One region of the Mycobacterium sp. NGS24 genome, then DNA from elsewhere that is predicted to be linked to it. Evidence: riboswitches for the same ligand, from Rfam matches in the RefSeq annotation. Region 1 holds a riboswitch; the other holds the start of a gene.
The links. A riboswitch is a leader RNA that binds a small molecule or an ion and turns the genes downstream of it on or off. The one in region 1 is predicted to bind cobalamin.

Region 1 (7,362 bases):
GGCTGCAGGCCGCGAACGGCTCGAATTCGCAGACCTGGCGGTGGCTGGTGGTCACCGACCCGGATGTGCGCGAGCAGATCGCACAGTTCTATCGGGAGGCCTACCTGCGTCGGGTCGGCGGCCAACTGCTCGGCGAGTTCCTGCCGGCCGGGACGCCGGAGAGTCGGCTGATGTCATCCACCGAGTGGCTGGTCGACAACATGTCCCGGGTGCCGGTGCTCGTCATCCCGTGCTACCAGCCGTATCTGCCGCGCATCGAGGGTGACGAGTCGTTCCATCTGGCGACGCTGTACGGCTCGATCTTCCCCGCGGTATGGAACTTCCAGCTGGCGCTGCACACCCGCGGCTACGGCACGTGCATCACGACGCTGCACCTGCATCACGAGGCCGCGGTCGGCGAGTTGCTCGGCATTCCAGCGAGCTACGTCCAGGGTTGTCTGCTACCTGTCGGGCGGCTGCGCGCCGGCCACACATTCCGGCCAGCTCCGCGAGTGCCGATCGAGAAAGTCGTTGCATCCAACCACTGGACCGGCCCGCCCATTTAGCATGGTCAACGCGTCCGTCGCGGGTCTGTAAGCAGCGCGTTTGCCGCGGCCAGTCTGATAACCTCTAACAAAGATTTGGTTCGGCGGGAGGACGCGATTCGCATGGTGTTCGCTCTGCGATCCGCGTCGTCCGGCAGGCTGGCGCGCCGCCGACCATGACCGACAGCGCAATCGAAAGCGGGACCCGGCGGACCGAGATCCTCGAGACCGCTGCTTCGCTGATCGCTTCCTCGGGTCTGCGTACCTCGCTGCAGGAGATCGCCGATGCGGCAGGCATTCTCCCGGGTAGCCTCTACCACCATTTCGAGTCCAAAGAGGCGATTCTGGTCGAGCTGATTCGTCGCTACCAGGCCGATTTGGACCGCATCGGGCAGAGCGCTCAGGCCAAGTTGAACGAGCCGGATCCGCGTCCGCCCGCCGAAAAGATCGTCGAGTTGGGCCGCGCGATCGCCAACTGCGCGGTGCGACACCGGGCTGCGCTGCAGATGTCGTTCTACGAGGGCCCCAGCGCGGACCCCGAATTGATGAAGCTGACCCGCCAGCAGCCCACCGCAGTGCAGGAGGCGATGCTGCAGACGCTGCGCGCCGCTCGATCCAGTGGCTACATCACCGACGCCGATCTGCCGATCCTGGCCGATCGGATTTGTCAGACCATGCTGCAGGTCGGTCTGGACGTGATGCGGCACAATTCCTCAGCCGACCAGGTGGCGGCATTGCTGTGTCGAATCATCCTGCAGGGCTTGGCATCCCGACCACCTGCGGATCGGGTGCTGGATCGGTCGAAGGCTTTCAGCGCGGCCACCGACGTCATCGACACATGGGCCGACGACAGCGAAGCCGACCCGAGCGATAAAGCGGCTCACTTACGTGCGGTGGCCCGAACGGAGTTCGGCCGCAAGGGGTACGAAGTCACCACCATCCGCGACATCGCATCGGCAGCCGGATTGGGTACCGGCACCGTCTACCGGGTGATCGGTTCCAAAGACGAACTGCTGGCGTCGATCATGCGCTCGTTCGGCCAGAAGGTCGAAGCCGGATGGGTCGCCGTGTTGCGTGCGGAGGCGACGACCATCGAAAAGCTGGACGCGCTGAGCTGGGTCAATGTCAACGCTCTGGACCAGTTCTCCGATGAGTTCAGGATTCAACTCGCGTGGATGCGTCAGTCTCCGCCCCGCGACGCGGTCAACCCGGGTTGGTCCTACACGACCCGGTTGCGTCAGATGAAATCGCTGCTCTCCGAAGGCATCCGGTCTGCAGAGATCGGCCTCGAGGCGCCGTCGGCCACCATGTTGGCGCGCTGCGTCATCGGCATGCAGTGGATACCGGAGAACATCCTGCGCGAGGTGGGCACCCGCACGTCGCTCATCCTGGCGCGGGACACCGTGTTGCGCGGCGTCGCGGTGCGCGGCAAGTAGACCAGTCATCCGTTTCGGGTGCCACGCGTAACGTCGACGTCATGGCGAACATCATCATCATCGGCGGCCACGGCAAGGTCGCATTGCAGCTGGCCCGAATCCTGACCGAGCGTGGCGACCAGGTGACCTCGATCGTCCGCAATCCCGGCCACACCAGCGACGTTGCGGACACCGGTGCCGAAGCGACCACGGCCGACATCGAGGAGCTCGGCACCGACGACATTGCCGGCCTGCTGGCGGGACACGACGCCGTCGTCTTCGCCGCCGGGGCCGGTGGCGGCGACGCGGCGCGCACCTATGCCGTGGACCGCGATGCCGCGATCCGGGTGATCGACGCGGCAGCGCAGGCCGGCGTCAGCCGGTTCGTCATGGTGTCCTACTTCGGCGCCGGGGCGAACCACGGTGTGCCTGAGGATGACTCGTTCTTCGCCTACGCCGAGGCCAAAGCGGCCGCGGACGAACACCTGCGCGCCACCGACCTGGACTGGACCGTGCTGGGACCGGGCCGGCTCACCGTAGACCCGGGAACCGGGCGCATCGCGATAGGCGAAGCCAAAGGATCGGTAGCGCGGGCCGACGTGGCAGCCGTCGCCGCCGCCGTCCTCGCCGACGACTCGACAATCGGCCGGACCGTCGAGTTCAACAACGGCGACGTCCCGATCGCCGAAGCGCTGGCGACCTGAAGATCGCGCACGGAGTAGCCTTGGCGACGCAGCTGGTCTGCCGTCGTCGCACCTGTGGCGCCGGCATCGAGCGAGGCCTTGATGGCTCGCGAGAGGGAATCCGGTGAGAATCCGGAACTGTCCCGCAGCGGTATGCAGGAACGACCGCCGTCTTTGACAAGCACTGGTCCCGAGAACGGACTGGGAAGCGACGGCCAGTAGGAGCACCACCCGGTGCGCGCCTGTGAGTCCGAAGACCTGCCAGCTGTGCCGGACGCGCCGCGTTCGGCGGCACATCGCCTCGTGGAATGGGCGTTTGGCCGGGGCCGTTGCGGTTGATGCATGCCGTAACGCGATCGGTTGCGCGTCCGCGGGCGGTGTCCACACCGTCGAATCCGAAGGACCAGCTCGTGACCGCACCAACTTCTCCGAAATTCACCGCCACCATTACCGGCTCCCCCCGCATCGGCCCGCGCCGCGAACTCAAGCGCGCAACCGAGGGCTACTGGGCCGGCCGCACCAGCCGATCCGACCTGGAGTCGGTCGCCGCGTCGCTGCGCCGCGACACCTGGACTCAGCTGGCCGCCGCCGGCCTGGACTCGGTGCCGGTGAACACGTTCTCCTACTACGACCAGATGCTCGACACCGCGGTCTTGCTCGGCGCGCTGCCGGCCCGCGTCAGTGGGGTCTCCGACGAGTTGGACCGCTACTTCGCGGCGGCGCGCGGCAACGACGACATCTCGCCGCTGGAGATGACCAAGTGGTTCGACACCAACTACCACTACCTCGTCCCCGAGATCGGGCCGTCCACCCGGTTCGCGCTGCACCCCGACAAGGTGCTCGCCGAGCTGAAGGAAGCCCACGAGCTGGGCGTCCCCGCGCGTCCCGTCATCATCGGTCCCGTCACATTCCTGCTGCTCAGCAAGGCCGTAGACGGCGCTACGGCTCCGATCGAACGATTGCAGGAACTGGTGCCGATCTACACCGAACTGCTGGCGCTGATCGCCGACAGCGGCGCCCAATGGGTTCAGTTCGACGAGCCCGCCCTGGTCACTGACATCTCCCCCGACGCTCCGGCACTCGCGGAGGCGGTCTACAACGCTCTGGGTGGAGTGGCCCACCGGCCGTCGATCTACGTCGCCACCTACTTCGGCAACCCGGGCGCGTCGCTGGCAGGGCTGGCCCGCACACCCGTCGAGGCCATCGGTGTCGACCTGGTCTACGGCGCTGACACGGGGATCGCGGCCGTTCCAGAACTGGCCGACAAGACGCTGGTGGCCGGCGTGGTGGACGGCCGCAACATCTGGCGCACCGACCTGGAGGCGGCGCTGGAAAAGCTGACGGCGCTGCGGAGTTCGGCGGCCCACCTGGCGGTGTCGACGTCGTGCTCAACCTTGCACGTCCCGTATTCGCTGGAACCGGAAACCGAATTGGACGATGCACTGCGCAGCTGGCTGGCGTTCGGCGCCGAGAAGGTGCACGAAGTCGTCATCCTGGCGCGTGCCCTGCGCGACGGGCGCGACGCGGTCGCCGACGAGATCGCCGCGTCCAATGCGGCGGCGGCCTCGCGCACCCAGGACCCGCGCTTGCACAACGATCGCGTCCGCGCCCGCATCAATGACATCGTGGCGTCCGGCACGCATCGCGGTGACCCGGCTGAGCGGCGGGCTAGTCAGGAGGCGCGGCTGCAGCTGCCTGTGTTGCCCACCACGACGATCGGTTCTTACCCGCAGACCTCGGCGATCCGCGTCGCACGGGCCGCGCTGCGATCCGGCGAGATCGACCAGACGGAGTACGAGCGTCGGATGAAAGCCGAGATCGCCGACGTCATCAAACTGCAGGAGCAACTCGGGCTGGACGTGTTGGTGCACGGCGAGCCGGAACGCAACGACATGGTGCAGTACTTCGCCGAACAGCTCGACGGCTTCTTCGCCACCGACAACGGCTGGGTGCAGTCCTACGGCAGCCGCTGTGTCCGCCCGCCTATCCTGTTCGGCGATGTGTCCCGGCCGCACCCGATGACGGTCGAGTGGATCACCTATGCGCAGTCGCTGACCGAACAGCCGGTGAAGGGCATGCTGACCGGTCCGGTGACCATCCTGGCGTGGTCGTTCGTCCGCGACGATCAGCCGCTGGCCGACACCGCCAACCAGGTCGCCCTGGCGATCCGGGACGAGACGGTGGATCTGCAGTCGGCCGGGATCGCGGTGATCCAGGTCGACGAGCCGGCGTTGCGGGAATTGCTGCCGCTGCGACGCGCCGAGCAGGACGGGTACCTGCAGTGGGCGGTGGCGGCGTTCCGGCTGGCCACCTCCGGGGTGGACGACTCCACCCAGATCCACACCCATCTGTGCTATTCGGAGTTCGGCGAGGTGATCGGCGCCATCGCCGACCTGGATGCCGACGTCACCTCCATCGAGGCGGCGCGGTCGCACATGGAGGTCCTCGACGACCTCAACGCGATCGGTTTCTCCAACAGTGTCGGGCCCGGCGTCTACGACATCCACTCACCACGGGTGCCGAGTACGCAGGAGATGGCCAAGTCGTTGCGGGAAGCACTGAAAGCTGTTCCCTCACAGCGTCTTTGGGTAAACCCCGACTGCGGCCTCAAGACCCGCCGGACCGATGAGGTGACCGCGTCGCTGGAGCACATGGTGGCCGCGGCGCAGGAGGTGCGCGCGGGTCTGTAGCGCCCACGCTCGCCGAGCGTCACGCCAGCGTGACGTTCGGCGTCCACCGCCACCCCAGCGTGACACTGGACGCGAGGAGAGACTCGCCACGCTGCCACGCTGCCACGCTGCCACGCTGCCACGCTCGCCGAGCGTCACGCCAGCGTGACGTTCGGCGTCCACCGCCACGCCAGCGTGACACTGGACGCAAGGAGAGACTCTGCCACGCTGCCACGCTCGCCGAGCGTCACGCCAGCGTGACGTTCGGCGTCCACCGCCACGCCAGCGTGACACTGGACGCGAGGAGAGACTCGCCACGCTGCCACGCTCGCCGAGCGTCACGCCAGCGTGACGTTCGGCGTCCACCGCCACGCCAGCGTGACACTCGACGCGAGGAGAGTCACTCCGACAGCACCTGGACCGGCACGTCGTCGGCCCAGGGCTGCCGGGTCACCATGTCGGCCACCCGCAGGTAGCCGTGCTCGAATTCCCCTGTGGCGGCGTCGTACAGCCGATAGCGCTGGGTTTGCCGGTGGATGGGCTGCGCGTCGAGCAGCACCACCCGCACCTCGCCGGGTTCGAATTGGCACCGCCGCTGCATGGCCTGGATCAACTGTTCGTTGTGCAGGTGGCCGTCGCCGAAATTCCAGCCGATCGCGGTGCTGCAGATCCGCTCCCCGTCGGTGATCACGTAGTCGTCCTCGTTCTGGCCAGCCATCGCCCGGTGCGCCAGCGTGAACAGCCCTCGGCCGTGCGTGTTGAACCCACGAAACGCATAGCCCATGTAGATCGGTATCTGCGCCGCCTCCGGACTGCCGTAATACCGCTCCAGCTGTGCCTGCGGCATGCTGGCGATGGCGACAATGCCCCGCGAGATCTTCTCGCTCGCAGAGGGTTTCATGCACCACAGGGTGGTGTCCCAGTTCCCGGCGTAGTACCGCATGCCGGGCAGGAAGGAGATCTTGCGCGGCACCAGGTTGCCCGCGATGACAATGCCCACCAACAACGCGAACAGAATGGCAACCGGCACAGGGTGTCTGAGGTCGCCCAGCCCGAGCTTGGGATGGCCGACGAACAGCGTCAGCACCCCGAAGATCATGAAAACGTTCCATTCGAGCGGCACCCCCATCGGGATTGCGGACAAGATCCCCAGGTGGAAGAGCACCATGACGGTGGCGGCCACCGTCAACGGCCACCCGCCGCCGGCGAAGAACAGCACCGGCGGCACACACATCTCGATGAATGTGCTGATGTGGGCGATGATCCGGGACAGCCGGCCGGAGCGCAGGTCGTCGGGAAACTTTTCGAAGAAGCGCCGCTTGAGCCAACGGGTCCGCATCAGCGGGTTGTTGGACATCATCGTCGAGATGACGAACGGGAAGTGCTTGTTGAGCTTTGAGGTGGCCGCCCCCATCCAGATCACCAGGAACACCAGCTTGGCGGCGACGATCATGTCGATACCGCCGAACAAGAAGGTCACCGTCAGCGATCCGTAGACCTCGCCGCGCGCGGCCAGGAAAATGACTTTGTCGCGCAGCCCACATGCGCCCAGCACCAACAGGATCGCCACGATCTGCCACATCGGCAGCAGCCCGACCTTGCTGCCCACCTCCGGTATCGGACCGCTGCCGTCGGTGAACAACGCGGTGAACAGCAAGATCAGCAGCAGCGCATACAGCGCCACGTCGACCGGCTTGCGTTTGGTGCCAAAGGTCAGCGGCACCCGATCCGGCCACGGTGGCAGCCGGATGGTGCCGAACCGTAGCCAGTACAGGATCGAACCCAGCGGCGGGAAGAACCGGTTGTTCAGCGGCCCGAAGCCGCAGCCCAGCCCGACCACCTCGAACAACATGGTGTAGAGCACGACCTTCTCGAACACGATGGGCTCGGCGTACCACGACCGGACATTGGTGAACCCGTCGATTCCCTTGGTGCTCAACACGATCAGCCACCCGATGAGGATGTACAGCAGGATCTTGCCGACGTAGAACAGGTGCAGCACCACCGGCGTGCCGAAACCCACCTCGGCCCAGTGCCGGGCCATCGGACGGATCTTCTCAGCGCGCGTGCC
Region 2 (7,362 bases), on a different contig from region 1:
CGCCGAGCCCCGCACCGGCACCGGGCGCACCCGGATTCGGTTATATGGTCTACAGCGGCGGACCTGACGAGGGGGCAGGCCCATCCTTGACCGAAGGCGGCACAGCGAAGGCGCCGGCCGCGGACATCGCCGCGGCGGCAGCAGCGCCGGCCCGGGGGTCCGCGCAGCAGCGCGCACGGCGCCGTCGACGTGTCGTGCTGAGGGATTACGGGGACGAGTATGCGGACTTGAACGGTGCGGACGTTGGGCCTGACCCTGTCGGCGCTGCGACGGGTGCCTCCGAGCGGGGCGCCGCACCCTTGGGCTTCACCGGCGCGGTGTCCAGGGCAGAAGACGTCCGTCCCGGGGGGTTGGCTACCGTTGCCGGGGACTTCGGCAACGGTGCGCGCGCGCCGATGCTCCCGCAAACCTGGGGCAGTGAGCCCGGCGAGGAGCCGCGGACACCCGGCGGGCCCGCTGCTGCGCAGCCCACCGACGAGCGATACACATGACCATGCGCGGCTACACCGGCCGACGGCAACTGCCCGACACATCGACAAGGGGGGTGGCGTGTCGCCTTTTGCGGTGACGCCCGAGGCGTTGGGTTCGGCGACAACGACTTTGGCGCGAATCCGTTCGGAGCTGGATGCCGCGCGGCTGGCAGCTGCGGCGTCGACCACCGGCCAGATGGCTGCCGGCGCGGACGAAGTGTCATCAGCGATCTCGGCGCTGTTCGCCGAATTCGGCGCCGAGTTTCACGCCGTTGAAGCGCGAGTCGGCGCTTATCATCAGCAGCTTGTTCAAACGCTGAGGGCAGCAGCCGCAACCTACAGCGCCGCGGAAGCGTTCAATTCGTCAACGCTGGAGATGGTCCAGCGTGAGGTGGCCGCCGCGCTCGACGCGCCCCGCCTGGCGTTGTTCGGTCGCCCGATGATCGGCACGACCGCAACCGGCACGACAGCCACTCTCGCGGCGGCGGACTACGCCACGCTGATCATGGGCGGCACCGGAAACGCGACCCCGGGCTCCGGCTACCTCAACTACGTCTACGACACCTACATCGCTCCTCGGATTGCCCCGCTGACCGGCACGCCGACCGGCCTGACCACCCCGCAGCAGGGCTGGCCGCTGACCGGCCTCAATAGTCTGACGTTCGACACCTCGGTTGCTCGAGGCGTGGAGATCCTCAAGCAGGCGATCGCGGCTCAACCCGCTGGCACAAAGACTGCGGTGTTCGGCTTCTCACAGAGCGCCACCGTCGTCACCAACTATCTGAATGAAATCGCCACCGGTGCCATAGCGAACCCGCCCAACCCGGCCGACTTGAGATTCACCCTCATCGGCAATCCCAACAATCCCAACGGCGGCCTCTTCGAACGCTTCGTCGGGCTCTACATCCCCGGCTTCAACGAGACGCTCGGCGGTGCAACACCCGACTTGGCCTACCAGACCGACATCTACACCATTCAGTACGACGGCTTCGCGCACTTTCCCCGCTACCCCACCAATTTGCTGTCGGTAGCGAACGCCGTTGCCGGTTTGTACTACGACCACCTGGCGCCGACGCCCACTTATATGAGTCTCACGCCCGAGCAGATCGGGTCGGCGGTCGTCGCGCCGGTGTCTCCGGGATCCGGCAACACCACCTACTACATGATCCCGACGCAGGACCTGCCCTTGCTCAGGCCGTTGAACCTACCGCAACCTCTGCTCAACATGGTCCAGCCGCCGTTGCGGGTGCTCATCGACATGGGTTACGGCGATATCGGCGGGCCCAACACCGAATATGCAAACCTGCCCACACCGGCCAGTCTGTTCCCACTCATCAACCCGATCAACGTCGGCGGCTACCTGATCGAAGGAGTCGGCCAAGGAATACAGGCCAATCTGGTGCTGGCCGGGTTGCTCCCGGCATCGGCCATGCCGAACGCGTATCCCTTTGTGCCGTCGCTGGATCCCGGGTTGACGATCAATGTGGGCCAGCCCAGCATCACCGGGGTTTCCGCAGTGACCACCGTCGCTGGTTCGTTGTTACGCGCGCTTCCGATCCCGCCGTTCGGGGCAGGCTAGTCTGCACCCCCGGCGGGAGCGCCCGAGGACTGAATTGAGCGTTCGGGCAATGACTTTCCCCCGAGGTGTGACCTGTCCGTCTGCCAATCGGCACCTCACTTCGCGCTACCACACAGCTATCGAAAACGATTTTCGTTTTGACATTGCACGCGCTACAGTGCAAATACATCGCCGCACAAGAAGACTGGGACTGTTGCATAGATGACCAACTCTGTCGACGTCGATCCGTACGCGCGATCGGCGGAATTCTACGAAGTCATGGCGTTGCCCCACTGGGCGATGAAACGCGATGTTTTGGTGTCTGCGCTGCAGAGCGGCGGGCAGGTGACCGAGCCCGTGCTTGACATCGGAGCCGGAACCGGCTTGTCGACGATCACGATCGCCGACACCATTCCGCACGCAGCTATTCACGCAGTTGAACCATCCGCTGCCATGCGCGCCGCACTGGTGTCACGCGTGCTCGGCCGCAGCGATCTGATTGACCGCGTGACCGTCCATTCCGATTTCGTCGAGGACTTTCAGCTTCCCGAACGCGTGGGCGCCGCAGTGCTTTTCGGCGTGGTCGGATTCCTCGACAGGCAATCCCGCCATCGATTCTGGGACCAGCTGCGCTCGCGACTGACGCCGCAAGCGCCGGTTGTCGTAGAGGTGATGGCGCTCGACCAGCCCATGGCCATACCGGAAATGACGATAGCGCAGCAGCGAATTGGCAGCCGCGACAACGAGGTTCGCATATCCGGCCAGCCGGCCGGCGCCGATGTAGAACTCTGGACCATGCACTACGTGGTGCGCGAGGATCAGCAGGTGATTCGGGAATTCACCACGAACTACACCTGGCGCACCGTGGGTCTCGCAGAGCTTGCCCACGAGGCCGCAGAACACGACATGACTTTCCAAGAACTCCACCCGCTGATCGGCCTGATGCAGCCGCGGTGACCGAGAGTCACCTGAGCCCAGATCCGTTGCTGTGCCGATCAGTTGTGCCGGACGGCCCGACCGGCCCATCGCCGATACCGGTCGAGTTGCGCAGGAAGCGGCGCATTCTCAACCCCGGCCGTCCTGGTGTCGAGCAGCGCAGACCTGACATAGTTTTCCTGGCGCGTTTGATATCCGGATGCGGGCTCACGCCGGCCCGCCGCGGCGTCCGGGTTTCACCAACTGCCCGTTCGCGGGTAGTTGGCCTGTGTGCGCCAATTGGCGCAGCCGGACTCTGGACAAGCCGAACTTGCGCAGATGCCCGCGGGGGACGGCCGACGGCGTCGCGGTTTCGGACCCGTACGGCACTGGCGTCTCGGGGCTGACGGCCCAAATCGGTCAGCGGTCCTCTCGAAAGTCGACGTGGCGCCGGACCACGGGGTCGTACTTGCGCAGGACCAGCCGGTCCGGGTCGTTGCGGCGGTTCTTGCGGGTGATGTATGTGTAACCCGTACCGGCCGTGGAACGCAGTTTGACGATCAGCCGAATCTCGTTGCGCGCCATCAGATTCGCTGCCCTTCGCGGCGTAACCGGAACACCACGGCCTCGATACCGTCGCGGTCGATGATCTTGATGCCCTTGGCGCTGACTCGCAACCGAACTCGGCGGCCTTCCGAGGGCAGGTAGTACGTCTTGCTCTGGATGTTCGGCGACCAGCGCCGACTCGTCCTGCGATGTGAATGCGAGACCGCGTTACCGAATCCGGGTTCCCGTCCTGTGACCTGACACCGAGCAGACACCCCACAACCTCCTGACAGTCCAGCTTATTGAAAATCGTTTTCGACAAGCCCCTCCTCGAGACGGTACCCTGGGGACGGTCTAAATGAAAATGATTGTCGATAAGAGGTGCTGATGCGGAAACCTGTTGTCTTGGTCGCCGGCCAGCAGAACACCGATCCGGTCGTCGGCACCTTGCTGCGCACCTGTGGAACGCTCGTGGTCGAGCATCGTTTCGACGGATACACGGTGCGCCGCACGACGGTCAATCTGCAACACGGCGTGTTGACGACCGCAGAGATCGGCATCGAGCTCGCACACGGATGTGTTTCCTGCACCATCCGCAACGACCTTCTCGTGCTGCTGCGTCAGCTGAGCCGCCGCGATGATGTGGACCGTATCGTGGTCCACCTCGCACCCTGGCTGGAACCGGAACCGATCTGCTGGGCGATCAACAATGTCCGGATCAGGGTGGCGCCCGGCTACATCGACGGCCCTGCGGCCCTTGATGTTCGGATCGCAGCGGTCGTGACGTGCGTCGACTCGTCGCGGTGGCTGCGCCAGGTTCTGGGTGAGGGCGAATTAGACGACGGACGTACCGAGGCGCAGGTGCTGGTCGGACAGGCAGAATTCGCGGATGTCATCGTTCTCAGCGATGTGGAGCCAATCCTGGCCACGGTGCTGCGACGCTTGGCCCCCCGCGCACGGATCAGCTACGGAGCGAACAGAATTGAGCAGGTGCTCGCCGGCCTTGACAGTCGTGCGCGCCGGGGGCGAGACGATGATCCGCACGGCCCGTTGCTATCCGGGCAACCTCCCCTCGAGCCCACCGGCACCGTCCAACTTGTCGAGTTCAGCGCCCAGCGTCCGTTTCACCCCCAGCGTCTGTACGACCGCATGGAGCTGTTGCTGGAGGGAGTGATCCGAACTCGAGGTCGCTTGTGGCTAGCCGGTCAGGACCAGCAGGCGATGTGGCTGGAATCGGCGGGAGGTGGATGGCGGGTCGGTTCAGCAGGCAAGTGGCTCACTGCCATGACCGACGCGGAGTTGGCCGGCGTCGACGACGAACGCCGTGCCCTCGCCCAGTTGAGGTGGGACCCCCTGCACGGCGACCGGCACACGGCAATGACGATCCTGGTCTACAGCGCGGACTCCGGCGAAATCCTCGATGGTCTCGGCCGTGCTCTGCTCACCGACGACGAGCTCTGCTCCCCCGCTGCCTGGGACCGCTATCCAGATCCGTTCGGCGATTGGAGCGAAGACCTCACCGAAACCGCCGATTCTTTCGACGATATGGCCGCCATTCAGAACGCCGACCATCGAGCGAACTAGTTGCAACGAGGGCAATTAGGGGTGGCGCGGTAATCGCGACGGACGGACTCACACCGTGCCGCTGCGATGCCATCGCTCCGACGAGGTCACCGCCGTGGCAGCCGGGGCGGGCCTGCCTGTTCCATTGGGGGTCCCCGGCGTGTAACAATGTCGCCCGTACGGCGATGACGACGCAGGAAGCCGGTGCGAATCCGGCGCGGTGCCGCCACTGTCATCGGGGAGCGACCCTCACATGCCACGGCCATTTGGCTGGAAGGCGAGGCGAGCGGCGATCCGAGAGCCAGGAGACTCGTGTCATCGCATCCTGCTAACCCGGGGCGGAGCACCCCGGAGAAAGCCGCCACCTCAGATGCTGCGCGTCCTTTGCCACCTCCTGTGCGGTTGGCCGTACGACGCCTGTGCAAATTTCCGACCGGCGGTCACCGTACTGGCGAACGAATAAGGGAGAGCAAGCATGTCGTTTGTGACCGCAAGCGCGGATCTGATGCAGAGCGCAGCACAAGATCTGTCGGGTATCCGCCGAGCGCTCGCCGATGCCGCCGCGACGGTTTCGGGACCCACCACGGGAATCGCGGCCGCAGCCGAGGACGAGATCTCCATCGCGATCTCGTCGTTGTTCGAGAACTTCGGCCGGCAGTTCCAGTCGGTCAACTCACACGCGCTGGCGTTTCATACCGAGTTCGTCAGCTCGATGAATTCCAGCGTCGGGGCCTACACAAGTGCCGAGGTCGCCAACGCGCAGCAGAACCTGCTCGGCGCACTGGGCTCATCCCATGCACCCGCCGCCGCGACTGCCGTCGACCCGATCACCCGGTGGGAGCAGGTCGTCGCGACGACGGCGCAGAACGCCGAGACGGTGTTCGGAGCCTCGCGGGTCGGCCTGAACACGTTCACCGGTGGCATCAACCACCTCGTCACCAACCCCGCGGGCTTCTTTGCCAAGCTGCAGGCCGCTGCACAGGCGATACCCCTGGTCGGTGCCCCAAGAGACCTCGCACTCGCGGTCACCCAGCACACGCTTGGCGGTATCACCCAGACGATCTCCGACCCGGTGACGTACGTGCCCAACGCGCACAACGAAATCTATACCGGGCTGATCGAGAGTTTCCTCCCCGACGGGCCGGTGGGAGTAGTGCTCACTGAAGTCCTGAACTTCGCAGCTTCACCCTTGAGCGGCCTGCTCATGGGTGCCGTGGGTCCATTCGCAAGCCCCGGCGTCGCGCTGCTCAACAGCGCCGGCGGCGTCCTCGCCGATATCACCGGCGGCAATGTGACGGGGGCGCTCACCGGCCTGTTGAACACACCGGCCAACGTCGTTGACGGTTTCTTCAACGGGGCCACGTTGAACCTGGATCCCCTTGCGCCGCTGGTCAACCAGTTCATCAGCGGTCCCACCGGGGGCACCGAACAAGTCACCGGCTTGAGCCTTGGTTTCGGTGGCCTCTTCAGTCCGGGGCAGGTTGTGTACGGTGCCGCCGGACCGATCTATAACGGCGTCGGCGGTTCGCTGTTGAACTCGATCGGAGTCGAGCTCACTTTCACTGAAGACGAGTTCCAAGGCATCCTGCCGATTCCCGCGCTCCCGGTCGGTCCGATCGCGGCGACGGCGAATCTGTTCAGCATCGTCGGACAGATATTCGGCGGCGGCTTGGAGCCGCCCCCCCTGCCAGTCGAGATGTAGGCAAACTCTCGGCGAACACCTGCCTCAGCGGTAGAAATGGTGCCCACACGGCGCGGCATCTTCCGCTGGGGCAGGCTATGCCGACCCGGACGCAGCAGGGGTCGGCTGATCGCGCCGAAGTTGCCAGCCTCGGGCACGCAACCGCTCTTCCCAGAACCTGGTATAGGTCCCCTGGTTTGCGACCAGCTGCTCGTGACGTCCGCGTGCGCTGATCCGACCGTCATCGAGGACAAGAATCTGGTCGGCGTCTATCACCGTCGGAAGTCGATGTGCGACAACGATAACCGTGCGCTCGTGAGCTAGTTCGCGGATGGCTGCGGCCACGGCGGCCTCGTTGACGGCATCGAGCGCGGCCGTAGCTTCGTCCAGGAGCACGACCGGCGCATTCTTGAGCAACGCGCGGGCAATCGCGACACGCTGCCTTTCCCCGCCCGAGAGCGCCGACCCCCCTTCGCCAACACGTGTGTTCCACCCGTTGGGCAGCCGGTTGATGACTTCGTCGAGCCGGGCGATGCCGGCAACGTGGGACAGCTCGGCTTCTGTGGCATCAGGATCGGCCATCCGCAGGTTGTCAGCGATGGTGCCGTCGAAAAGGTAAGCGTCGTCGA

Region 2: it holds a riboswitch for cobalamin, as region 1 does, so the genes downstream of both, gjpA (outer membrane porin GjpA) here and metE (5-methyltetrahydropteroyltriglutamate--homocysteine S-methyltransferase) in region 1, are expected to answer to the same signal.

What each region holds. Positions count from the first base shown of each region.
Region 1 is NZ_JCALDW010000018.1:4,101-11,462, reverse strand. Features, by position in the region: gene AC5Y6Y_RS20050 (nitroreductase family protein) at 1-545, shown strand, start outside; gene AC5Y6Y_RS20045 (TetR/AcrR family transcriptional regulator) at 701-1,960, shown strand; gene AC5Y6Y_RS20040 (NAD(P)-dependent oxidoreductase) at 2,002-2,643, shown strand; cobalamin riboswitch at 2,709-2,902, shown strand; gene metE (5-methyltetrahydropteroyltriglutamate--homocysteine S-methyltransferase) at 2,961-5,312, shown strand; gene AC5Y6Y_RS20030 (DUF3556 domain-containing protein) at 5,692-7,362, opposite strand, start outside.
Region 2 is NZ_JCALDW010000001.1:262,834-270,195, reverse strand. Features, by position in the region: gene AC5Y6Y_RS01270 (PPE family protein) at 1-491, shown strand, start outside; gene AC5Y6Y_RS01265 (PE-PPE domain-containing protein) at 550-2,049, shown strand; gene AC5Y6Y_RS01260 (class I SAM-dependent methyltransferase) at 2,251-2,985, shown strand; partial or broken gene AC5Y6Y_RS01255 (uS14 family ribosomal protein) at 3,172-3,358, opposite strand; gene rpmG (50S ribosomal protein L33) at 3,364-3,528, opposite strand; gene rpmB (50S ribosomal protein L28) at 3,528-3,764, opposite strand; gene mrf (ribosome hibernation factor-recruiting GTPase MRF) at 3,877-5,073, shown strand; cobalamin riboswitch at 5,202-5,384, shown strand; gene gjpA (outer membrane porin GjpA) at 5,528-6,754, shown strand; gene AC5Y6Y_RS01230 (ABC transporter ATP-binding protein) at 6,830-7,362, opposite strand, start outside.